One region of the Janthinobacterium sp. 67 genome, then DNA from elsewhere that is predicted to be linked to it. Evidence: predicted binding sites of a transcription regulator. Region 1 holds the regulator's gene; each other region holds the start of a gene.
The links. The regulator LexA, encoded in region 1, represses DNA repair genes until DNA is damaged. The targets are predictions, from matches to a motif close to ACTGTATNNNNATACAGT.

Region 1 (6,090 bases):
TTCGAGGCTTCGTGCTTCGATGGCGTCTACGTGACGGGCGACGTGTCGCAGGAATACCTGGACCGCCTGGAATATGCGCGCCACCATCCGAAGGCGGCAGCGCCCGAAGATACGCCACGTTCCCAACTGAACCTGAACCTGGCGACAACGGAAGCATAAGTACCTGCCCGGCCGATGCCGGGCTTTTTTTGGGGTCGGACCTTCAGGTCTGACCCCAGCACTTGCCTTGGGTTAAGCGGCAAGACGAGTATTTTGGAACTTCCACCATGACCACCAAAAAAAACTACGGCTTCACCACCACCATCCTGCATAACGACCGCCGCAAGGGCATCGAGCACGGCTCCTTGCACAAGCCCGTGCATACCTCCGTTGCCTTTGGCTACGCCGATGCGCGCCAGCTGGCGTCCGTGTTCCAAGGCAAGGAAGCGGGCTTCCGCTACGGCCGCCAGGGTAACCCGACCGTTTCCGCGCTGGAAGACAAGGTCAACCAGATGGAAGACGGCGTGGCGACCCTGTGCTTCTCCACCGGCATGGGTGCCATCGGCGCCGTGGTGCAATCGTTGCTGCGCGCGGGCGACCATGTCGTGTCGTCGGCCTTCTTGTTTGGCAACACCAACAGCCTGTGGCAAACGGTGACGGGGCAGGGTATCGGCGTGTCCTTCGTCGACGCCACGGACGTGGCCAACGTGGCGGCCGCCATCACGCCGGCCACGCGCATCGTGTTCGTGGAAACCATCGCCAATCCGCGCACGCAGATCGCCGACCTGAAGAAAATCGGCGACCTGTGCCGCGAAAAAGGCATCTTGTACATCGTCGACAACACGATGACGACGCCATATCTGTTCCGCCCGAAAGCCGTGGGCGCGGGCCTGGTGGTCAATGCCTTGACGAAATCGATCGGCGGCCACGGCAATGCCCTGGGCGGCAGCTTGACGGACACGGGCGTGTTCGACTGGACGCAATATCCGAATATCTTTGAGAATTACAAAAAGGCGGCGCCCGCGCAATGGGGCATCGCGCAAATCCGTGCCAAGGCCTTGCGCGACTTCGGCGCCTCGCTGGGGCCGGAGGCGGCGCACCATATCGCCGTCGGCGCGGAAACCATGGCCTTGCGCATGGACCGCACTTGCTCGAACGCCCTGGCGCTGGCCACCATGCTGGCCGCCGACCCGAGAGTGGCGGCCGTGCATTACCCGGGCCTGGCGTCGCACCCGCAGCACGCGCTGGCGACGGACTTGTTCCGCAGCTATGGCTCGCTGTTCAGCTTTGAGCTGAAAGACGGCATCGACTGCTTCGATTTCCTCAACCGTTTGAACTTGGCCATTCCAGCGAGCAACCTCGGCGACACGCGCACCCTCGTCATTCCCGTCGCCCACACGATTTTCTACGAGATGGGGGCCGAGCGTCGCGCCAGCATGGGTATCGCCGAATCCCTGATCCGCGTGTCGGTGGGCATCGAAGATGAGGCCGATCTGCTCGAGGATTTCAGCAATGCGCTGGACGCATAAGCAGCCGCGCATAATGTAAAAAAGGGCCGCGACAGTCATGCTGTCGCGGCCCTTTTTTTACGCTAAAAGCTTAATGCCAGCTGCGCATGAGTCCTACCGCCAAGCCTTCCAGGGCGAACTCATCTTCCGGCGACACGGTAATCACCTTGAAGTCCGGGTTTTCAGGCAGCAGTTCGATGACGGAGCCCGTCTTCTTGTAGCGCTTGACGGTGACTTCGTCGCCGATGCGGGCGACGACGATCTGGCCATTCTTGGCGCTGTCGACTTTTTTCACGGCCAGCAAGTCGCCATCCATGATGCCGGCGTCGCGCATGGACCAGCCGCGCACCTTGAGCAGGAAGTCGGGCTTGGCCGAGAACAGGGCAGGGTCCACGTTGTAGCTCGCTTCCAGGTTTTCCTGCGCCAGGATGGGCGAGCCCGCAGCCACCCGGCCGATCAGGGGCAGCGACATCAGCAGCGCTGCCGGCACTTTCGACGGCGGCGCTTCGGCGGCCGCGCCGATCAGGCGGATGCCGCGCGAGGTGCCGGGCGAAATCTCGATCGCGCCCTTGCGGGCCAGGGCCTGCAAATGCTCTTCGGCCGCGTTGGCCGATTTGAAACCCAGTTCATTGGCGATTTCGGCACGGGTGGGAGGAAAACCCGTGTTTTCAATCGCGTCCTTGATCAGGTTCAGGATTTGTTCTTGTCGTGCTGTCAGCTTGATCATGAGCGGTGGGTGCATACTAAAATGCTGTCTATATGAACAGTCTGTATTTTTGTACAGTATCGCGCACTATGCAAGGGGATTTCGGCCTTTTTGCGTGATTTTGAAAGAAATACTGCTATCCGGGCAAGAAAGGGGCGGCTTGGCGGGCGCGGCGCAAGCAATGATTGAATAGTTTGCGAAAGGCGGTTATAATCTTCGGCTGACCTTCCCACACCCGTCTTGACGCCGGGGTGGGCGATTATCAATCCGACCTGAAGGAGTTTGCATGCGTCATTATGAAATAGTCTTTATCGTCCATCCGGACCAAAGCGAGCAAGTGCCCGCGATGATCGAACGCTACAAAGCCAGCGTAACCACCCGCGGCGGTTCGGTTCACCGCGTGGAAGATTGGGGCCGCCGTCAAATGGCTTACTCGATCCAAAAGCTGCCTAAAGCACACTACATCTGCCTGAACATCGAATGCGACAACGAGACCCTGGTCGAGTTGGAAACAGCATTCAAATTCAATGATGCCGTGTTGCGTCACCTGACCGTTAAAATGAAGAAAGCTGAAACAGCTCCTTCGCCGATGATGAAATCGGTACAACGCGAAGACGCGGCCAAAAGCCACCGCACCGAAGCACCAGCAGCCGCTCCAGCCGCAGCCGCTTAATTTTTGACCAGGATCGTGCGCTGAACCAGCTACAAGTTACCGCCATCATTGCCGAGCGCGAAATATTGCGCTACACCCCGGCAGGGCTGCCGATTGTGAATGCAGTATTGCAACACAGTTCGCAGCAGATGGAAGCAGGGATTGCCCGTTTGACCGAGTTTGATGTTGCCGCGCTAGCCGCTGGCGAAATCTCAGGCCGGTTCAGTCAGGCAAGCTTGGGCGGGATCTATCAGTTCACGGGTTTCCTGGCCAGAAAAAGCCGCAACAGCAAGAGTTTGGTGTTTCACATCATTGATTTTAGTGCAGTCATTCCCGACTAGCGCATTTTAGATACAGGAGCCTGACATGGCATTCGGTAAAAAGTTCGACAAAAATAAGCTCAAGCTTAAAGAAAAACGCAAACAGCAAAACCCATTGTTCAAACGTAAGAAGTTCTGCCGCTTCACGGCAGCTCACGTTGAGCAAGTCGACTACAAAGACGTCGACACGCTGAAAGACTTCGTCCAGGAAAACGGCAAGATCATGCCAGCACGCCTGACCGGTACCAAAGCGCACTACCAGCGCCAAGTCGACACCGCAATCAAGCGCGCTCGCTTCCTCGCGCTGCTGCCATACACCGATCTGCACCACGCTTAATCGGTCAGATATTCCTGGAGAAGAACTATGCAAATCATTCTGTTAGAAAAAGTTGTTAACGTCGGTAACCTCGGCGAAGTCGTCAAAGTCAAAGACGGTTACGCACGTAACTTCCTGATCCCGCAACGCCTGGCACGTCGTGCTACGGCAACCGCTGTGGCTGAATTCGAAGTCAAGCGCGCTGAACTGGAAAAAGCTGCTGCCGCCAAACTGGCCGCATCGCAAGCCCAGGGCGAAAAACTGAGCGGCCTGACCGTTCAAGTTGCTCAAAAAGCTGGCGTCGATGGCCGTCTGTTCGGTTCCGTCACCAACTTCGACATCGCTGAAGCGCTGACCAAGCAAGGTTTTGCTGTTGAAAAAGCACAAATCCGCATGCCTACCGGCCCGCTGAAGATCGTTGGCGAGCACAACGTTTCGGTTGCTCTGCACACCGACGTGGTCGTGGAAGTTGTTATCGCTGTCGTTCCAGACGCGAACGCGTAATTGTCTGCGGGCCTGGCCCGCAAGCATTGCCGCACTATGAAAAGCCGGGTTCGCCCGGCTTTTTTGTGGCCTTTTTTTCGCTCAATTTCAGCCCTTTATTTTTGCCAGCACGCCGAAGCGGGTATAATTCGCGCCATGAACGCCCCCTCTGATCCGCAACTGGATTCCCTCCGTATTCCGCCGCATTCGATCGAAGCAGAACAATCCGTCATCGGTGGTCTGCTGCGCGACAATGCCGCGTATGACCGCATCGCCGACTTCATGCATGCGGAGGATTTCTATCGCTATGACCATCGCATCATCTTCGAGCAAATCGTCAAGATGGTTAACGCTTCCAAGCCAGCCGATGTCATTACTGTTTTTGAAACCCTGACCCAGCTCGGCAAGGCCGATGACGTGGGTGGACTCGCTTACCTGAACGCCATGGCGCAAAACACGCCATCGGCCGCGAATATCCGGCGTTACGCCGAGATCGTGCGCGACCGCGGCGTGCTGCGCAAGCTCATCACCGTCGCCGACGATATCTCCGGCACGGCCTTCAGCCCGCAAGGCAAGGAAGTCAAGCAGATGCTTGACGAGGCCGAATCGAAGATTTTCGCCATCGCCGAAGAAGGCGCGCGCGGCGCTCAGGGCTGGACCGCCATCCAGCCCCTGCTGACGCAGGTGGTCGAGCGCATCGACGAGCTGTACAGCCGCGACAACCAGAGTGAAATCACGGGCGTGCCCACCGGTTTCATCGACCTCGACCGCATGACCTCCGGTCTGCAGCCGGGCGACCTGGTGATCGTGGCGGGCCGTCCTTCGATGGGCAAGACGGCGTTTTCCGTCAACATCGGCGAAAACGTGGCCATCGACAGCGGCTTGCCCGTGGCCGTGTTCTCGATGGAGATGGGCGGCGCCCAGCTGGCCATGCGTATGCTCGGCTCCGTCGGACAGCTCGACCAGCACCGTTTGCGTACTGGCCGCCTGAACGACGAAGACTGGCCGCGCCTGACGAATGCGATCCAGAAGATGAACGACGCGCAGTTGTACATCGATGAAACGCCCGCGCTCAATTCCATCGAATTGCGCGCCCGCTCGCGCCGCTTGTCGCGTCAATGCGGCAAGCTGGGCCTGATCATCGTCGATTACTTGCAACTGATGTCGGCCAATACGCCGGGCGACAACCGCGCCACGGAAATTTCCGAGATTTCGCGGGGCTTGAAAGGCCTGGCGAAAGAACTCGGATGCCCCGTGATCGCGCTGTCCCAGCTGAACCGCTCGCTGGAGCAACGCCCGAACAAACGTCCTGTCATGTCCGACTTGCGCGAATCGGGCGCTATCGAGCAGGATGCCGACGTGATCCTGTTCATTTACCGCGACGAGGTGTATAACCCCGACTCGCCCGACAAGGGAACGGCCGAGATCATCATCGGTAAACAGCGTAACGGTCCAATCGGCAGCATCCGCCTCACCTTCATGGGGCAGTACACCAAATTTGGCAATTACAGTGGTGGCCTGGCGCTTTACCAAGGCGACTAAGACTCAGCAGCACTGGCAATTCCATCGGCCGCCCCCGACAACGGGGCGGCTTTCTGTAGTAAATAACACGACTCAATGCTTAACGGAGAATGACATGTTTGGACGCTTGATGCCCACTGAGGGCAAGTTTTTTGAATTGTTTAACCAGCACGCGGAACTGTGCGTCAAGGGCGCCAAAGAGATGCTCGGCCTGATGACCAATTTCGACGACCTGGAAAACCGCGTGCATGCGATCGAAAGCATCGAGAAACAGGCGGACAAAGTCACCTACGCCACCGTGGAAATGCTGCACAAGACCTTCATCACGCCGATCGACCGCGATGACATCCATCAGCTGATCACGCGCCAGGACGACATCCTCGACCTGCTGGAAGATGCGGCGCAAACCGTCTCGCTGTACGACCTGAAAGCCGTTACGCCGGAAGCCAAGCGCCTGGCCGAACTGGTGCTGGCCTGTACCGAAAAAGTGCGCGACGCCGTGGCCATGCTGCACAACATGGACAACTCGCGCAAGATCGTCGCCATCTGCGAAGAGATCGACCGCCTGGAATCGGATGCCGACCACGTGATGCGCGCCGCCATGT
Region 2 (6,090 bases), 1.4 Mb from region 1:
TTTCTTGTTCTGAAATGGGAAAAGCCCTTCGGTTCAGAGAACCAAAGGGCTTTTCTTTTATTGGCGGAGCGGACGGGACTCGAACCCGCGACCCCCGACGTGACAGGCCGGTATTCTAACCAACTGAACTACCACTCCAAGCTCGTATGATCTGTATTGCTGATCCATGAAGCACTGGATAGTTTTCTGATTTGGTGGGTGCTGAGAGGCTCGAACTCCCGACCTACGCCTTGTAAGGGCGCCGCTCTACCAACTGAGCTAAGCACCCAATGCTTGTCTCAGAAAACCATCCCGACGTTTGTCACCACGTCTGGAAGAGGCGCTATTATAGGACGGGTAAAATCCTTGTGCAAGCGCTTTTTTCACATTATTCCGTGATATTCCACTGCGACAGCATCCATGCCATATTGAATGCGTTCTCGGCGATGGCGTTATAGCGGCCCGAAGCGCCGCCGTGGCCGGCACCCATATTCGTTTTCAGCAGCAGGGGATTGCCGTCCGTTTTATACGCGCGCAGCTTGGCCACGTATTTCGCCGGTTCCCAGTACATGACCTGGCTGTCGTTCAGGCCCGTCGTCACCAGCATGGCCGGGTAATTCTTGCGCGCAATGTTGTCGTATGGCGAGTAGCTGAGCATGTAGTCGTAGGCCGCCTTCTGGTTCGGGTCGCCCCATTCCAGGTACTCGCCCGTCGTCAGCGGCAGGCTGGCGTCCATCATGGTGTTCATCACGTCGACAAACGGTACGGCCGCGTGCACGGCGTGGAACAGCTCGGGACGCATGTTGACGACGGCGCCCATCAGCAAGCCGCCGGCGCTGCCGCCCTGGATGATCAGGCGGTTCGGACTCGTCCATTTTTCGCGCACCAGGTAGTCGGCGCTGTCGATGAAGTCATTGAAGGTGTTTTTCTTCTTCATCAGCATGCCGTCTTCATGCCACGCTTCGCCCATGTCCGTGCCGCCGCGGATATGCGCCTGCGCATAGATGACGCCCCGTTCCAGCAGGCTGATGCGGCTGATGGAAAAAGTGGCTTCCGTCGAGATGCCATACGAGCCATACGAGTACAGCAGCAGCGGCGCCGAGCCGTCGAGCTTCACGCCTTTCTTGTAGACGAGCCACAGCGGCACTTGCACGCCATCGCGCGCCGTCACCCACAGGCGCTGCGTCGTGTAGCGGCTGCCGTCGAAGCCGCCGACGATTTCCTGTTGCTTCAGCACCGTGCGCTTGCCGTCTTGCATCGCCACGTCGATGACGGTGGGCGGCGTGACGGGCGACTGGTAGGACATGCGAAATTGCGTGGCGGAAAACTCCGGCGTGCCGACGGATGTTGCCAGGTAGACAGGGTCGTCGAACTGCACCGTCTTCCAGTTTTTATGCGCGAAATCGTAGATGCGCGCGCGGTTCAGGGCGCGCGCCTTTTCCATCACCACCAGGTAGCCCTGGAAGACGTCGATGGACTGGATCACGGCATCCTTGTTATGCGGCACGACGCTCTTCCAGTGCTTCGGCTGCGGGGCGGTCACCGGCGCGCTGACGACACGGAAATTCTTCGCATCTTTATTGGTGACGATATACAACTGGCCGTCGCGGTGCTCGACGATGTAGCGGTGGCCTTTTTCGCGTTTCAGCACGCTCTGGAAACTGCCTTGCGGCTTGCTCGTTGGCAGCAGCAGCACTTCGCTCGTATCCGTGCTGCCCGAGGTGAGCACGAAGAACTGCTTGTCGTGCGTACGGTCCACGTGGATGGCGAACTGTTCCACCGGTTCGTGGTAAACCTGTTGCGGCGCGCCGCCCAGGGCCAGGCGGAACACGCGGTCCGAGCGCTTGGTGGTGGCGTCTTCCTGCGCCAGCATCAGGGTGGCGTTGTTGGCCGCCCACGCCAGCGAGGTCACGCGCGGCATGGTGTCCGTGAGCAGCTTGCCTGTCTTCAAATCCTTGACGTGCAGCTCGTACTGGCGGAAACCCGTCGTGTCGGTGGTGTAGGCCAGCAGTTGTTCATTCGGGCTGATGGCAAATGCGCGCACGGCAAAGAATTTGTGGCCTTCGGCCAATTGATTCTGGTCCAGCAGGATTTCCTCAAGCGCCTGCGCATCGTAGGCGCCGTTGGCGCCGACGGGACGGCGGCAGTGAATCGGGTATTGCTTGCCCGCTTCCATGCGCGTGTAATAGTAGAAATTGCCCTGGCGCGCAGGCACGGACAAGTCCACTTCCTGCATGCGCCCCTTGACCTCCGCAAACACCTTGTCGGCCAGCGGCTGGATCGGTGCCGTGACGGCGGCCGTGTAGGCGTTTTCCGCATTCAGGTAGTCGATCACGGCAGGATCGGTTTTCTTTTGCAGCCAGCGGTAGTCGTCCGTGACGACGGTGCCGTGGCGCGTTTCCTGCCAGGCCGTCTTGGCGGCAACGGGGGCCGACATGGTGGCGGCGTCAGCGGCCAGCGCGGATGGCGCCAGCGTGGACAGCAGCAGGGCCGGCAGGATGGATAACCAGGCGGACCGGCGGCGCGCAGCGTGATGGGTGATGGACAAGGCGACTCCTTTGAATAGTTGTGTCAGGATTGTAATCTTGCTATTGAGAAAAGCAACCGCCGTGCGCGTGCGTTTCAGCTTGCATCCACGGGCATTTCCAGCGATACTGTATATAACTACAGTATTTCGCCGCGAGGTGTCCTTGACCGCATCTGCCCCCGTACCCTCCGAACCGCGCCGCTGGATAGCCCACCTGGACATGGACGCCTTCTTTGCCTCCGTGGAATTGTTGAAATATCCGGAATTGCGCGGCGAAGCCGTCGTCATCGGCGGCGGGCGCTTGCAGCAGCCCGTGCTGCAGGAAGACGGCACGCGGCAGTTTGCGCGCATGCGCGACTACGTGGGGCGCGGCGTCGTCACCACGTCGACCTATGCGGCGCGCGTGTTCGGCGTCTTTTCCGCCATGGGCATCATGAAGGCGGCCAAGCTGGCGCCCGACAGCATCCTGTTGCCGGCCGATTTTGAAGCTTACCGCGACTATTCGGCCCGCTTCAAGCAGGCCGTGGCCCAGCTGTGTCCCATCATCCAGAACGTGGGTATCGATGAAATCTATGTCGACCTGACGGAATACGGCGAGCAGGCGCCGGCCATGGCGGCCCGCCTGAAGGCGGCCGTGTTTGAGGCCACGGGCCTGTCGTGCTCGATCGGCCTGGCGCCCAACAAATTGCTGGCGAAAATCTGTTCCGACCTGGAAAAACCGGACGGCCTGACCATCCTGCACCCGGAGGATGTCGCCACGCGCGTGTGGCCCTTGCCGGCGAAAAAGATCAACGGCATCGGCCCCAAGGCGACGGCCAAGCTGGAAGCACTGGGCATCATCACCATCGGCGAGCTGGCCCGGGCCGACATGGCCATGCTGCGCACGCAGTTCGGCGACCTGTACACGGGCTGGCTGCGCCAGGCGGCGCTGGGCATCGATGACCGGCCCGTGCAGACGAGCCGGGAAACCAAGTCCGTCAGTCGTGAAACGACGTTCGAGCGCGACTTGCAGGTGGTGCGCGACCGCGCCACCCTGTCGGAAAAGCTGGAAAGCCTGTGCACGCGCGTGGCGGGCGACCTCGACAAACAATCGCTGGCGGGGCGCACGGTGGGCATCAAGCTGCGTTTCGAGGATTTCAGCACCGTCACGCGCGACGTCACCTTGCCCAGTGCCACGGCGGATGCCGCCGCCATCCTGCGCGCCAGCCGCGATTGCTTGCGGCGCGTGCCATTTGACAAAAAAATCCGCCTGCTGGGCGTGCGCATCTCCACCTTGTCCGACCCTGCCCTCGTGACGCGGCAGGCGCCGGCCCAGGCGGAGCTGTTTCCCGCCCTGTAGCGGCATTCCCCACGCAGCAACAACACCGCGCCAGTCCGCGCTTTTGACGGCATTTCCGTGTTGAAAGTGTAGAATGGCGTTCCCCTGGCACTACTGAAACAAACGGAAGACAAAAACTATGTGGTTCAAGAATCTTCAGATTTACCGCCTGCCCGCACCGTGGGCTTACACGCCAGAACAACTGGAAGAGGCGCTGTCCTCGAACAAATTTACGCCGGCGACCAGCATGGATCTGATGCGCCAGGGCTGGGATACGCCACGCCCGAACGGCGGCCTGGTCCACGTGGTCAACAAGCAGATGCTGATCCTGCTGGGCACGGAAAAGAAACTGCTGCCAGCGACCGTCATCAATCAGGTGGCCAAGGCCCGCGCTGCCGAGATGGAAGAAGCGCAAGGCTTTGCCCCAGGCAAGAAGGCCATGAAGGAATTGAAGGAACGCGTGGCCGACGAACTGCTGCCGCGCGCCTTCAGCATCCGCAGCAACGTCTGGACGTGGATCGACCCCGTCAATGGCTGGCTGGTGGTCGATGCCGCCAGCCCGGCGAAAGCCGATGAAGTCATCAAGCTGCTGTTGAAAGCCGTCGACAAACTGCCGCTGGAAAGCCTGCGCGTGCAGCGCTCGCCCGTGGCGGTGATGACGGAATGGCTGCAGGCCGACGATGCGCCGGCCGGCTTCACGGTCGACATGGATACGGAATTGCGCGCCACGGGTGAAAGCAAGGCCACCGTGCGCTATGTGCGCCACACCTTGGAAGCGGACGACGTGCGCCGCCACATCGCGGCCGGCAAGCAGTGCACGCGCCTGGCCATGACGTGGAACGACAAGATCTCGTTCGTGCTGACGGAGTCCCTGGCCATCAAGAGCGTCAAGCCGCTGGACGTGATCAAGGAAACGGAATCGAGCACGAAGAACGACGAAGAGCGTTTCGACGGCGACGTGATGCTGATGACGGGCGAGCTCTCCAAGCTGATGGCCGACGTGGTGGTAGCATTGGGTGGCGAAGCGACGGCGTAACAGCAGTCATGCCGGTACAAAAAAGGAGCTGCGGCTCCTTTTTTTCGTCTGCGTAATATGTTTCGGCATAAAAAAAAGCGCCTTGCACGGTGAAGTGCAAGGCGCTTTCGGACAAGCTAATTCAAAACGTCACATTAGAACTTGTAGTTGCCGGTGATGTAGAACGAACGCATCATTGGATCGGCGTAGCGTGGGTCGAAACCAACCTGGTGGCCCGACGAAGCGCGCAGCGACAGCGGTGGCGCACGGTCGAACAGGTTTTTGATGCCTGCGCGGATCGTGGTTTGCTTGTCAAAGGCGAAACGTGCTTGCCAGTCGAACGTCGTGTACGACGGTACTTGCAGGCGGAAATCGTCTATTTTGGTTTTGGTGTCCTCGTTGTATACGCTTGCTGCCGCATCGGTGTAGCCGTTACGGTAGTTGACCGTGACCGTGTTGCTCAGGCGGCCCGTATCCAGGGTCGTCGTCAGCTTCATCAGGTTGCGGAACGTGACTTCGTTGGTGTCGCCGAAGAAGTTCATGTTGCTGGTGAACACGTTGTTGCTGCCCGCCTTGGTGTAGTTCGCGTGCAACATGTGCGTACCGCTCAATTGGGCGGTCAGCTTGCCGAAGGAGAACTTGTGGTTGGCCGACAGATCCCAGTCGATACCACGGTATTCCTTCTTGCCGACGTTGACCGACAGTTTCTTGAACGCGTAGTAGGTATTGCCGGTCGATGGCTCCTTGTAGTAATCGAAGCTCGTCGCATACTTGACCGGATCGGCAAATGCCTGATCTTCGGTGATTTCCGAGACGGCATTGCGCAGTTTCACATCCCACAGGTCGGCGCCGAACGAGAAGGCAGAGCTAGGCTCAACACGGAAGCCCAGGGTGAACTGTTTCGATTTTTCCGATTGCAGTTCTGGATTGCCTTCCGATACGGCGTTGTATTGAATTGGTTCGCCGCGGCAGAACTCGGTACCTGGATATGGGCAGGTAAATTTCTTGGCGGTAAAGCCAGCATTGACCAGTGGCTGAGCGATGTCCAGCATGCTTGGCGCCTTGAAGCCCGTGCCGTAGGAGCCGCGGATCAGCACGGTTTGTACCGGCTGCCAGCGTGCCGATACCTTGTAGGTATTGGCGCTGTCTTTTTTACCGACAGTTTTGCTGTTCAGTTTGTCATCGATCGCCTTGACGGCATCGTAACGGCCACCGACGGTCATTTCGAATGACTTGGTCAACGGTGCCAGC
Region 3 (6,090 bases), 240 kb from region 1:
GCCCGGCGGCCCTTCGCACTCTAATCCGGGCGGCCAGAGATTCCGCGGTCAAGTATCCAGACTTTGCCATGGCGGCCGGTATGACTGCCCTGACGAGCATCATGCGCGAATATGGCTATGACATCACTGGCATCAACGTGCTGGATGCGTGCGCCGCCGTAATGCTGGCGGCCAGCGCTATGAGAGGGATGAGGCCTCAGTCAAAGAAAATGTACGAGCGGTTATTACGGCGAGCGGTGTCGCGGCGTGTTCGTGCAACGCATTCTTGCTCACCAATTGGCGCTGTACACAGATGCCACAGCGATGCGGTGGTGAGTTCGCCGCTCTGCCAATGCCTCCAACAAGGAACTTCTTGCAGCCACCGCTATAATTCGTACGGTAGGTACACACTATACGGTTTGTACGATACATCTCCGCATACGATACAAACAATATAATTATTTATATCGTTTATATCATTAACAAATACTCCGAACAATCGGTCGACGCCATGAGCATGGATGCCCCCACGGTCAAGCACTGTAGGTCATTGGCGCTGACCCAGAAGCTGAATTTTTGGCTAAAAAAAACCCGCCAATTGAGGGCGGGCTGAATCCAATTCTTGGAGGAGTTGGAGGAGACAGGTCAATTATGCTGTACTGCGCCATACCTCTCCAATCATCAATTGTGCTGAGATGTATCACAGGTAGGAATGAGACTCGAGGCTGGCGTGAATATATTTGAGTGCGCTCAGGACCTAGCGCCGCCAAACGCCGGCACCGCATTGGGTATGAGTTGGCCACCAAAATTCTCCATTGTGTCGTGGAGAGCCCTACCCAACAACCCCAGCGCAACGAACATGTCCGTCGAGCGCCGAGATGTCCAACACAGTCGCCTGAAGTTACCCACAGCTGACGTGGACATGCCTGAGGATAACTGCCGCAAAAACTCCGCAAAGCCATTGCCTCTAGGGTTTCCACAACAACCTGATGCCAGTCTATTGGCCACTAAGCCTCTGGCAATTCAACCGTCTGTCTGCAGAGCCTCGATGAAGATTTGCCGACCGCTCTTTCCCTTGTACTTACGCATGGGAGTGTGCCACCAACGAGTAGCCGGATGCGGGGTAAAAGCGAAGCGGACATGCTGGTGCCCTTGAACTGACTCTTGTGCAACTCGCCATGCCAAGACGCTACAGAAAATGACAATCTGCGGATTAAGAATTTCTAGGACAGCGTTCAACACCGCCGAACTGCGGCTCTTATCAAGCGCGGAAACCACAATAGACTTCCCGGAAACCTGTGCAGGTCGCTGGAAGTAGTTCATGAAGGCCATGCTGTGAAATGGCGAGACTAACGTCGATGCGCCAACGCCGGCATCTACAGCAGCGGCTTCAATGTTGCGATATATGGTCTTCGACTTCTCCCTCCACTTGTTTACTAGGCCGTTGGCGATGATTCCGCGCGTGACAATCCCAGCCTTATCACGGTTTGTTTGATTTCTTATACCGGCATACCACGCGGCCGCGTCGTGATGAAAATCGATGCTTGGTTCCAAATAGTGGCTCTCCCCCAGCACAAGAATCCGAGGACTTTGGCTGTGAAAGGCATGGCCGACCCAGGGATACAACTCTGAGTACAGTTGAAAATGGCCAACGCCGGAAAACTGTTCGTCGTACATTGTGCTTGATGTCATTGCGGTCATCCGAATCAGAGAGGAAGTGCCGCCGAACTGGCTATTTGATTTAGAGAAATATGATTATCCTGCCAAGATTTTGAACGGCCAGCTAAGTGGCCCACGGCAAAGGTTCTTGCTCGTCTTGTGGTGGAGCTGTTTGACTGCGATACAAAGTTTCCCTACTCTTGCCATCTGAACATCCGATTTTCCGAAGTTCGAACAGTCCTGATTTTCTCAAGACTTGGCGCCATGTCTTGCATCCATATCTGCTCGGTACCTGGTCTCGATTTTCCTTCGAGATAAACTCTATCGCGGCGTCGAGGAAGGTCCAACCGCCTACCTGGCAAGCCGTCTCTGCCTTGTGCAAACATTCGACTATCGTGCTCCTCGCCCAGCACACTGAACCGTCAGGATTGATGCCGTGTACGAACATATCCTCGAACGACTTTGACTGCAAGAATGAAGACGCCAGCGCTTGGGTCTCGGCTAAGCTCCTGGCCCAGTCCTTCAGGCGTTCAAAATGCGCATCAATTTGCTCGTAGCAGGCATCGAGGTGGGTGGCAGCTGCGCAGCAGCCGTTTTCATCAAAGATGTCAAAACGTTCGAGGAAATGATGGATGAGGCCATTGCGCAGCGCAACTAGCTCGGCGAGACCATCCTTGCTTTGCGCGTAACGCTCAGGCGACATCGAGATATTGAAGCGCATGCTGGCCCAAGCGACATCAACAGATTGGATGCCGGAACTGGTGTCATCATCCGGTCTAGCCTCGACATCAGATAATGCCGCAGTTAAGTGGTTACCGGTGAACATGCCGACGAGAGTGCCCAAAGTCTTGGTACGCATGTCGGCGAGTTTTTGGTCCTGCGCGGCTTGGAATCGTTCTATCGGGCCTTTCACTGCCATGCCCGCGACCATTGTCTTCAACAACCGCTCGTACTGCTGCAGACGCAGCATGCAGCGTCCTAGCTTACGCTGGACTTCGTGCTGTAGCGCTTTCAAAACACCGTCGGCGTCAACTGTGAATTGAGATGCCTCTGGCTCTGTCGTCACTTCTTCCCGATGCTCTTGTAAGCGCCGAGCGCCGCACCGGCAGTGGCCCCGGTAACGGTGCTGATTATGGGAATTGGAATCATCGAGGCCAAGACACCACCTACCACTGCGCCAGCTGCTGCGTCTTGGACCAGCTTTGACTGAAGAGCGCTTTTGCCCAATTTGCCAATCTCTCCGGCTGCGGCACCTGCAACTTCTCTCACCTTAGTCGCAGCAATTTTCGCATCTTCGAAATCGACTTTACCGTCGCCATTCAAATCGCCGATAAGCACTCCCAGTGCGCTAAGCGTGTTTCCGGCAGCGCCGGTCACCACGCCGAGAGCTGTACCGGCGGACTTGGCGCCAGCTGAGGCTGAGTCACCGACGATACCAGCACCATGTTTAACGGCAGCGAATGACTTTGCCGCGTTTTCCGAAATGGAGTCACCTGCTTTATATGCAAAGTTCGACGTTGTCTGGGCGGCATCACCAACTGCTTCGCCGGCCGCTTTTCCGAATTCGAGCGCCGAGTGGCTAGCCCGTTCGACAGAATTTTTAGCGGCGCTGAGCGAGCTATCGACTGCCGACGATGCAGTATCGGCGACCGACGCGACGGCGTCCCCCATATTCTTTACCAACCCTGCGATTTTGCTTTTCATATTTCATACCCTGATAGAGAACGCATCTTATTTGCATACGTGGTGTTGCGAGTTTAAGCATAGAACGTGGAAATGTCCAATAAGCAATTTTTTCACTTTCTATTAATGAGCCTCAAGGCTCCGATATCTTCGCTCAATACTAATGTCCGACCGAACGTGGCCAACGGCGGGTCGATGATTGTAAAGTTCTCGGTCATTCCAAACCCAACTTCCCAACCGACAAAAAGTACCAGCTCGTTCCCAATCACATCCAAAGTGGCAACGTTCCTTAAAAGCAACAAAATCAGAGATGTCTTTTTTCAGCTCTTGAATTATACTGTATGCATATACAGTATTTTTCATAACACCCTAACCCTTCAACTCTAGCCAAGTGACCAAATACAATGCTGTGCCCACCCCTTATTCAAAGCGATTCAGCCCGCGCGCTTCTGCAACTGCCTCTGCAGGATGTGTGGCGTGCGAGCGAGCTCGCTCTATCCAGGTCAACGACCTGCACGACGGGCCATGCGGTTTTGGATGCGGAACTGCCGAACGGTGGATGGCCCAGGTCCGCCCTGGTGGAAGTGTTGCTGCAACAAGCCGGCATCGGCGAGATGCAGTTACTCAAACCCGCTCTCGCCGAGTTGGCGGCTACACAGCGCATTGCCTTGATTCAGCCGCCATATCTACCGCACGCCATGACATGCAAATCCTGGGGGCTTGTTGACCGCAATCTGCTTTGGCTTCGGCCGAGCAGTTCGGCCGATGCGCTCTGGTCAGCCGAACAAATCCTGAAAAATGGCTCGTGCGGGGCCGTCGTGCTTTGGCAGTCGAATGTCCGCGCGGAGTCCTTGAGACGGTTGAACCTGGCAGCCCAAAGCACAGACACCTGGCTGTGGCTGATGCGGCCGCTTTCCAGCAGTGTCGACTCGTCGCCATCACCGCTTCGAATCGCGCTTCGGCCGGCTCTAGGCGGTGTGTTGGTCGACATTATCAAACGTCGGGGGCCTCATTGTGAAAATCCCTTTTTTATACCGCTTGCGGACATGCCCGCTGGTCGTCAGCATCTGGATGTAGACCATGAAATTACTGTTAAGCGTGCACCTTCCACTACTGCCATTAGAAACGCTGCGGCCATCTTGGTCTGAGCCAGGTCCGTATGCAGTAATGCATCAGGAGCAGGTCACGGCAATATCCCCCGGTGCCGCGCACAGCGGCGTACGCTTGGGGATGCGCATTGGGGGCGTGTCGGCCATCGCACCTGGTACGGTGATACTTGAGCGCAGTCTTGAGAAGGAAGCCTTGGCGCTGGACGCCATCGCAATGGCTCTGTTGCAGTACACCCCAGAGGTGACGCTTCAAGACGATTTCTCTATCCTGATGGATGTGAGCGCCAGCCTGCGTTTATTCAAAGGGCCGCATGCCATCTGTAGTGCCATAGCTCGCAGTATCGCTGCGCTGGGTTTCACCGCGCGCCTTGGCGCAGCGCCTACCGCGCAAGGCGCGTGGCTGCTTGCGCGGAGTTTTCGCCGCAAAGGTACCGTGTTCCGCCGGCGCGCGCTGACTATGAAATCGCTGGAACGCTTGCTCGACAGACTGCCGTGCGGATTGCTTCCCGCCGCCGCGGCATACGACGAATGGCTGGCCGGCATTGGAGCCAAGAACCTCGGCGCATTGCAACGTCTGCCACGCACAGGCCTACTTCGACGCACTAGCAAGGACCTGCTTGCGGACCTCGACCGAGCGTATGGCCAGGCGCCGGAGATGTTCGAGTGGATTAAGGTCCCGTTGACGTTCTCCGAACGGGTTGAGACCTTCGACCGTATCGAACATGCTGATGCACTGTTGCATGGCGCGACGCGACTTATCCTCCAACTCGTGGGTTGGCTGACGTCACTCCAACAGGCGGTCCGTGTTTTCACCATTGTTTTGGAGCATGAGCGCGGGCGTGCGGCGATGCCTCCGACTGAACTCGAAATCGCGCTTGCGGAGCCAGCCTGGCACGAGGCCCACTTGGTGCGATTACTCAAGGAGCGCCTCAGCAAGGTTGAACTCATCGCGCCAGTTATCGCATTGCGGCTCGACGCCAAAAAAATCGAACCAATGCTTCCGCCTAACGAGTCCCTGTTCCCAGAGCCAGGTGGGTCGCCACAGGACTTCCATCGGCTGCTGGAGCTGCTTACGGCACGCCTCGGGGCTGAGAACGTGCTAACGCCGGCGGCAATGCAGGATTACCGGCCCGAGGTCTGCAACGAATGGGTGCCACTTACGGAAAAGTATCGCAAACTGGATGGCGATGAAGTCCTGGAAGGACGCCCGTTCTGGCTCCTGCCAAAACCGATTCCACTGTTGATGCGTGGCGAGCGGCCGTTCTACGGGAGCCCGTTGAAAATTATTCAAGGTCCGGAGCGTCTCGAGGCCGGATGGTGGAACGACCAAACGGCGGCACGCGACTATTTCATTGCGCAGGGCACCGACGCGTCCTGCTACTGGGTCTATCTCGAACGGACGAAGGAAGCCCGCTGGTATCTGCACGGCCTGTACGCCTGAGCCATGAGCGCATCCCACCTTCCATCGCCGGCTCCAGTACTGCCAGACTATGCCGAGCTTCAGGTTTTCAGCCACTACACGTTCCTGCGGGGAGCATCGGCTCCCGAGCAACTGGTCGCGCGCGCCGCAAAGCTAGGGTACGCCGCCATTGCAATTACAGACGAATGCACATTGGCCGGCGTCGTCAAGGCCCACATTGCCGCCAAGGAGCTCGGAATC
Region 4 (6,090 bases), 990 kb from region 1:
ACGCTTCAGTCGGCCACCCCCAGTGCACGCAAAACGGGCAAGGTGCGCGCGGAAAAATACTGTGCGTGCGCCAGCAGTTCGGCCAGGTTTTCCTCTTCCGTCAACAAAGGCTGCCCATCCTTCGTCAGCAATTGCTCCAGGCGCAGCAGCACCGGCCACGTCGCATGCACACACTCTTGCGGCGTTGAGCAACCTTGCTGTTTTGCCCACAGGAACAGTTGTTGTAAATGCGATACAACCACGCCACCGCCCGTCAGGGGGCTGGCAAGGACGTGCAAATCGGTTCTTGCCAGTGCTTGCTCCAGCAAGTGCGCATTCAGGCGCGCCGTTTGCGGCCGCGCCACGGCGACATCGGCCTCGTCCTGGACGGCAAGCACGCTGCCTTTGCTGACCAGCACCAGCATGACCTGCAGCAGGGCGGCCAGGCTCGCTTCAGTGCCAGCCATTTGCTGCTCCAGTTCGCCTATCGTGTACACGCGATGGTCGGCCATGGCGTCAAGCACGGGCGCATACACGCGCTCGTCCATATCGGCGTCGCCCAGTACGCCATGCACGCTCAACACCACTTCGTCGCGGGGCACGGCCAGCATCACGCGCACGGCCCGCAAGGCACTGGCCTGGGCCAACGGCGTCAGCCTGCGCGCGCCCTTGACCCAGTAATCCTTGCGGAACTGTTCGTTGACAAGGAAGGCGCGCGTCGTCTCGCGGAAGATGGGATCGGGTATCTCGGCCAGGAATTGCTGGTGCTCGGTCGTCAGGTTCAGCATGTCGACCAGAGCCGTATAGTTGGCGGACGCGGCGAACTCGAGCTTGGCCTCGCCCAGCATGGCAGCGACGCTGGAAAAAGCCATGGGCTGCCAGTCGGCATTGAAATACTCATGGGCAAGATAATGTCCATCCATCGCCTTGAGCTTGTCGAAGCGGTCCGCCAGCTGCGGGTTGGCGTCCAGATAGCGCGGTTGCACGGCGATCATCCGCTCGACGAAATCGATGGCGCCGTCGACTCTGGCCAGCACGCCCTGGCCCGGGGCGCTCATGACGCGGCTATGTTCGGCCAGCAAGTCGCGCATCGGCATCATTGCGGCCCAGCCTGGCTGCGTGTTGTAGCTGATGAAGGCGACACCGCCGACTTTCAGCTTGCGCCGCAGGAAGTCGACGATCAGCGCGCGATTTTCCGCCGAAACCCAGCTCCAGATTCCGTGCAGGCAGATGAAGTCGAAATCGGGCAAGTCGTCGCGGCGGCAAAACTGCGCGAACGATTCGTCCGTAAATTGCGCGCCGGCGCCGGCCGCGCTGGCCAGCTCCTGCGCAAAGGCGGCCTGGGACGGATTGAAATCATTGCCATGCCAGCGCGTGGCGGACGCCGCCGCATGGATGTTGGCGCTGACGCCCTGACCAAAGCCCAGTTCGCAAGCCGTGCCGCTGGCCGGCAAGGCCAGGCCGGCGGCCAGCAGGGGCAGCCGCAGGCGCAGAGGATTCAATTCTTCGTAGTAGCCATAGGTATAGGCAATTTCGGCCATATAGCCGGCATTCCAGTTGCTCATCTCGATCCTGTCACGGTCAGGGGCTGTGCGCATCGCACAGCGTTCGAGCGCCAGCATACCCGATCGCGCGGCGTCGCCATACGGGAAACAGACGGCGTTTGAAAGCGCAGTTCGTGGCGGCACGGCGGGAGCGGCCGGCGCACCCTGGCCGGCCTTATTCCTCGTCGGGCTCCAGCCCCTTCAAGGCCACCTGTACGGCGCGCTGGGAAAAGCCGCGCTGCATCAGGAAGCGCATCTGCTTGCTGCGCTGCTCGGCGTCCTGCGCCACTTGCCCGAACTTGCGGCGCCATACTTCGCAGGCGCGCGCAACTTCGCCTTCGGCCAGGCCCGCCTTGAGTTCCTGCAGCGCTTCGCCGCCGATGCCATGGCTTTGCAATTCGGCCATGATGCGGCTGTTGCCGAAGCGGGCCGAGCGGCGGTGGATCAGCGACTCGGAAAAGCGCTCCTGCGACAGCCAATTGGCTTGCTCCAGGCTGTCGAGCAAGGCTTCCACGTCATCGCCCTCTTGCGCATGCCGCTGCAGCTTGCGCCGCAATTCCATGCGGCTGTGTTCACGCATCGACAAAAAGCGTAGCGCCCTGCCCTTCAGGCTTAGTTGTACTGCGGCCATACACCCACCTTGTCTTTCATTCCACGATCACGTCACCCAAACACAATCGCCGCCCGGCGCAACAGCGCGGGACGGCGATCATGGTCCTACCTTGCGGCAAGCCATGCGTAGGTCGGATTAGGCCCCTTGGGCCGTAATCCGACAACATTGTTGACGTCTGTGGCGTTGTCGGATTACGTGCGGCTTTGCCGCGCTAATCCGACCTACTCTGGCTTGGCTTCCGCAGCCTTGGCAGCCTTGTCGGCGGCTTTATCGGCTTTTTCCGGCTTTTCAGCAGCCAGCGGCGGCAGTTCGCGCACGCCCAGCGAAGCGCGGACCTTGTTTTCGATTTCGCGGGCCAGCGCCGGACGCTCTTGCAGGAAGGCGCGGGCGTTGTCCTTGCCCTGGCCGATGCGTTCGCCGTTGTAGCTGTACCACGAGCCGGATTTTTCCACGATCTTGGCATCCGAGCCCAGGTCCAGGATTTCGCCTTCGCGCGAAGTGCCTGCGCCGTACAGGATGTCGAAGTGCGCTTCCTTGAACGGTGGCGCGATCTTGTTCTTGACGACCTTGACCTTGGTTTCGTTGCCGATTACTTCATCGCCGGACTTGATCGAGCCGGTGCGGCGGATATCGAGGCGCACGGAGGCGTAGAATTTCAGCGCATTGCCGCCCGTGGTCGTTTCCGGGCTGCCGAACATCACGCCGATCTTCATGCGGATCTGGTTGATGAAGATGACCAGGGTATTGGTGCGGTTGATGGAACCGGTCAGCTTGCGCAGGGCTTGCGACATCAGACGTGCTTGCAGGCCTGGCAGGGAGTCGCCCATGTCGCCTTCGATCTCGGCGCGTGGCGTCAGTGCGGCCACGGAGTCGATGACGACGAGGTCGACGCTGCCCGAACGCACGAGGGCGTCGCAGATTTCCAGCGCCTGCTCGCCCGTGTCCGGTTGCGAGATCAGCAATTCATGCAGGTTCACGCCCAGCTTTTGCGCGTAACCGACGTCGAGTGCATGCTCGGCATCGATAAAGGCGCACGTGCCGCCCAGTTTTTGCATTTCGGCGATGGTTTGCAGGGTCAAGGTGGTTTTACCCGACGATTCCGGACCGTAGATTTCCACCACGCGGCCGCGCGGCAAGCCGCCCACGCCCAGCGCGATATCGAGGCCGAGCGAACCGGTCGACACGACTTGCACTTCTTCGATCGGTGCGCTGGCATCCATGCGCATGACCGAACCTTTGCCAAACTGCTTCTCGATCTGCGCCAGTGCGGCGGCGAGCGCCTTGGCTTTTTCCGATGCGGGTACTACAGCTTTTTTATCGTCCATATGTTCTTTCAGCCGTTCTACAGTTGCGGATTCACGTGACGCATCTACGTGAACCGTGCAGCCTGCGATAGCGCCAGTGGGTTAAATTCTTTACACAGACAGTACTGTATAAAAAAACAGTGATCAATGCAAGCGGAACGTGGATTTGTTTTGAAACAGATCAATACAACCGCGGATTTTCATAAAAATTCGCCACCTTGCGGAAAATGAAACACAATACAAGCTTCTACCGCCGCAAGCATAGGAAGTGCACCATGCGTATTTTACTTGCCGAAGATGACAGCGTGCTGGCCGATGGCCTGACCCGCTCGCTGCGCCAGTCCGGTTATGCGATCGACTACGTCAAGACGGGCCAGGAGGCCGATACGGCCCTGTCCACCCAGGAATTCGACTTGCTGATCCTCGACCTGGGCCTGCCGAAAATGTCCGGACTGGAAGTGCTGCGCCGCCTGCGCGCGCGCGCCTCGCTGCTGCCCGTGCTGATCCTGACGGCCGCCGATTCCATCGAACAACGCGTCAATGGCCTCGACCTCGGTGCCGATGATTATATGGCCAAGCCGTTCGCCTTGTCGGAACTGGAGGCAAGAGTGCGCGCCCTGACGCGCCGCGGCGCCGGCGGCGGCGCCACCATCATCAAGCACGGCCCTCTCAGCTACGACCAGGTAGGGCGCAGCGCCTACATCAACGACCAGATGCTCGACCTGTCGGCGCGCGAATTGGGCTTGCTGGAAATCTTGCTGGGCCGCACCGGCCGCCTCGTGTCGAAAGAGCAGCTGGTTGACCACCTGTGCGAATGGGGCGAGGAAGTGTCGAACAACGCCATCGAAGTATATGTGCACCGCCTGCGCAAGAAGATCGAGGTGGGCGGCGTGCGCATCGCCACCGTGCGCGGCCTCGGCTATTGCCTGGAAAAATACTCGGAAGCGGCGCGCCTGAACGCCGAAGCGGGCGAGTCGGCAAGCCCGGCCAGCGGACCTGCCAGCAAGTGAAGGCGCGCGAGGCGCCAGCGGACGAGCCGGACGACGACGACTGGTTCGAGCCGCCCACCACGGAGCAGGACGACACCATCGAGCATTCGCTGTTCGGCGAAATCCTCGACTGGATGCTGGCGCCCCTGCTGCTGCTGTGGCCGATGAGCATCGCCATCACCTATCTGGTGGCCAAGGGCATCGCCAATCAGCCGTTCGACCATGCGCTGGAAGACAGCGTGACGGTGCTCACGCAGCAGGTCAAGCAGGCGGACGGCGCCATGCTGCGCCGCGCGCCCGACAAGAACGAAAAGGGCAGCAATAATAACGGACGCGACTTGCTGCGCGGCGACGATGTCGACACCCTGTATTACCTGGTGGTGGGCCCGCGCGGCGAATACCTGGCCGGCGACCGCGATTTGCCGCCGCCGCAAGACCCCGACAAATACCGCAGCGGCATGGTGCTGTTTCGCAACGACACCATCCACGGCACGCCCGTGCGCGTGGCGTTCAGCTATCTCGACATTCCTTCCGGCAACGACGATGAGCAAAGCCGCGCGCTGGTGCAAGTGGCGGAAACCCTGGAAAAGCGCGCCCAGCTGGCCAATGAAATCATCAAGGGCGTGATTTTGCCGCAGTTCATCATCCTGCCCGTGATCCTGGCCCTCGTCTGGTTTGCCCTGGCGCGCGGCCTGTCGCCGCTGGCGCAATTGCAGGAACGCATACGCGCGCGGCCGCCCGACGATCTATCTCCCATCGAATCGGGCCAGGTACCCGAGGAAATCACGCCGCTGGTCGGTTCGCTCAACGAGATGCTCTCGCGGCTGTCGCTGTCGATCGACATGCAGAAACGCTTCATCGCCGATGCCGCGCACCAGATGAAAACGCCGCTGGCCGGCATGCGCATGCAATCGGAACTGGCCCTGCGCCAGACCGACCACGACGAGATCCACCGCTCGCTGCTGCAACTGGCGAAAAGTTCGGAAGCGGCCACGCGCCTGGTCAACCAGTTGCTGGCCCTGGCGCGCGCGGAAAACCAGCCGCAGGCGGGCACGGCGTTCGAGCCGATCGAGCTGAGCGAACTGGCGCGCGGCGTGGTGCAGGACTGGGTGCAAGCCTCGTTTGCCCAGCATATCGACCTGGGCTTCGAACAGCCCGCGTATTCGATCATGATTTCCGGCAATGCCATGATGCTGCGCGAGCTGCTGAGCAACCTGATCGACAATGCCCTGCGCTACACGCCGACGGGCGGCAGCGTCACGGTGCGCGTGCGCAGCACCCTGGAACTGGCCATCCTGGAGGTGGAAGATACGGGCCCAGGCATCGCGCCGGCCGAGCGGGCCCACGTGTTCGAGCGCTTTTACCGCATTCTTGGCAGCAATGTGGACGGCAGCGGCCTGGGCCTGGCCATCGTGCGCGAGATTGCCCAGCAGCACGGCGCGGAAGTCGATATTTTCAACAATCCGCGCGCGCAGTCGCCGAAACTGCCGGGCACCCTGCTGCGCCTGAGCATCGCCCTGCTGTTGCCGGAGGCGCCAGAAGAGGATGACATCACGTATGGATAAGCCGAGCCCACCCGTTTCTCCGCCGCGGCCATCGCACGCGCCCAGCCCCGAGCTGCAGGCGCGCCGCGATATCCACTGGCGCAAGACGCGGCGCCT

Region 2: dinB (DNA polymerase IV) is a predicted target of LexA. The motif match lies at 2,633-2,650, and genes of this name have one in related genera.
Region 3: imuA (translesion DNA synthesis-associated protein ImuA) is a predicted target of LexA. The motif match lies at 3,658-3,675, and genes of this name have one in related genera.
Region 4: recA (recombinase RecA) is a predicted target of LexA. The motif match lies at 3,565-3,582, and genes of this name have one in related genera.

What each region holds. Positions count from the first base shown of each region.
Region 1 is NZ_PGES01000001.1:2,525,227-2,531,316, reverse strand. Features, by position in the region: gene purF (amidophosphoribosyltransferase) at 1-159, shown strand, start outside; gene CLU90_RS11345 (cystathionine gamma-synthase family protein) at 267-1,508, shown strand; gene lexA (transcriptional repressor LexA) at 1,579-2,214, opposite strand; gene rpsF (30S ribosomal protein S6) at 2,480-2,866, shown strand; gene priB (primosomal replication protein N) at 2,887-3,186, shown strand; gene rpsR (30S ribosomal protein S18) at 3,212-3,502, shown strand; gene rplI (50S ribosomal protein L9) at 3,530-3,985, shown strand; gene CLU90_RS11315 (replicative DNA helicase) at 4,121-5,506, shown strand; gene CLU90_RS11310 (DUF47 domain-containing protein) at 5,601-6,090, shown strand, end outside.
Region 2 is NZ_PGES01000001.1:3,910,849-3,916,938, reverse strand. Features, by position in the region: tRNA gene CLU90_RS17560 (tRNA-Asp) at 62-138, opposite strand; tRNA gene CLU90_RS17555 (tRNA-Val) at 193-268, opposite strand; gene CLU90_RS17550 (S9 family peptidase) at 368-2,527, opposite strand; gene dinB (DNA polymerase IV) at 2,670-3,845, shown strand; gene CLU90_RS17540 (recombination-associated protein RdgC) at 3,964-4,860, shown strand; gene CLU90_RS17535 (TonB-dependent receptor) at 4,995-6,090, opposite strand, start outside.
Region 3 is NZ_PGES01000001.1:2,290,071-2,296,160, forward strand. Features, by position in the region: gene CLU90_RS10320 (hypothetical protein) at 1,003-1,671, opposite strand; gene CLU90_RS10325 (OST-HTH/LOTUS domain-containing protein) at 1,763-2,608, opposite strand; gene CLU90_RS10330 (hypothetical protein) at 2,701-3,342, opposite strand; gene imuA (translesion DNA synthesis-associated protein ImuA) at 3,792-4,469, shown strand; gene CLU90_RS10345 (Y-family DNA polymerase) at 4,402-5,871, shown strand; gene CLU90_RS10350 (error-prone DNA polymerase) at 5,875-6,090, shown strand, end outside.
Region 4 is NZ_PGES01000001.1:3,511,620-3,517,709, forward strand. Features, by position in the region: gene CLU90_RS15760 (class I SAM-dependent methyltransferase) at 6-1,544, opposite strand; gene recX (recombination regulator RecX) at 1,699-2,154, opposite strand; gene recA (recombinase RecA) at 2,358-3,461, opposite strand; gene CLU90_RS15775 (response regulator) at 3,716-4,450, shown strand; gene CLU90_RS15780 (sensor histidine kinase) at 4,447-5,994, shown strand; gene CLU90_RS15785 (DUF4212 domain-containing protein) at 5,987-6,090, shown strand, end outside.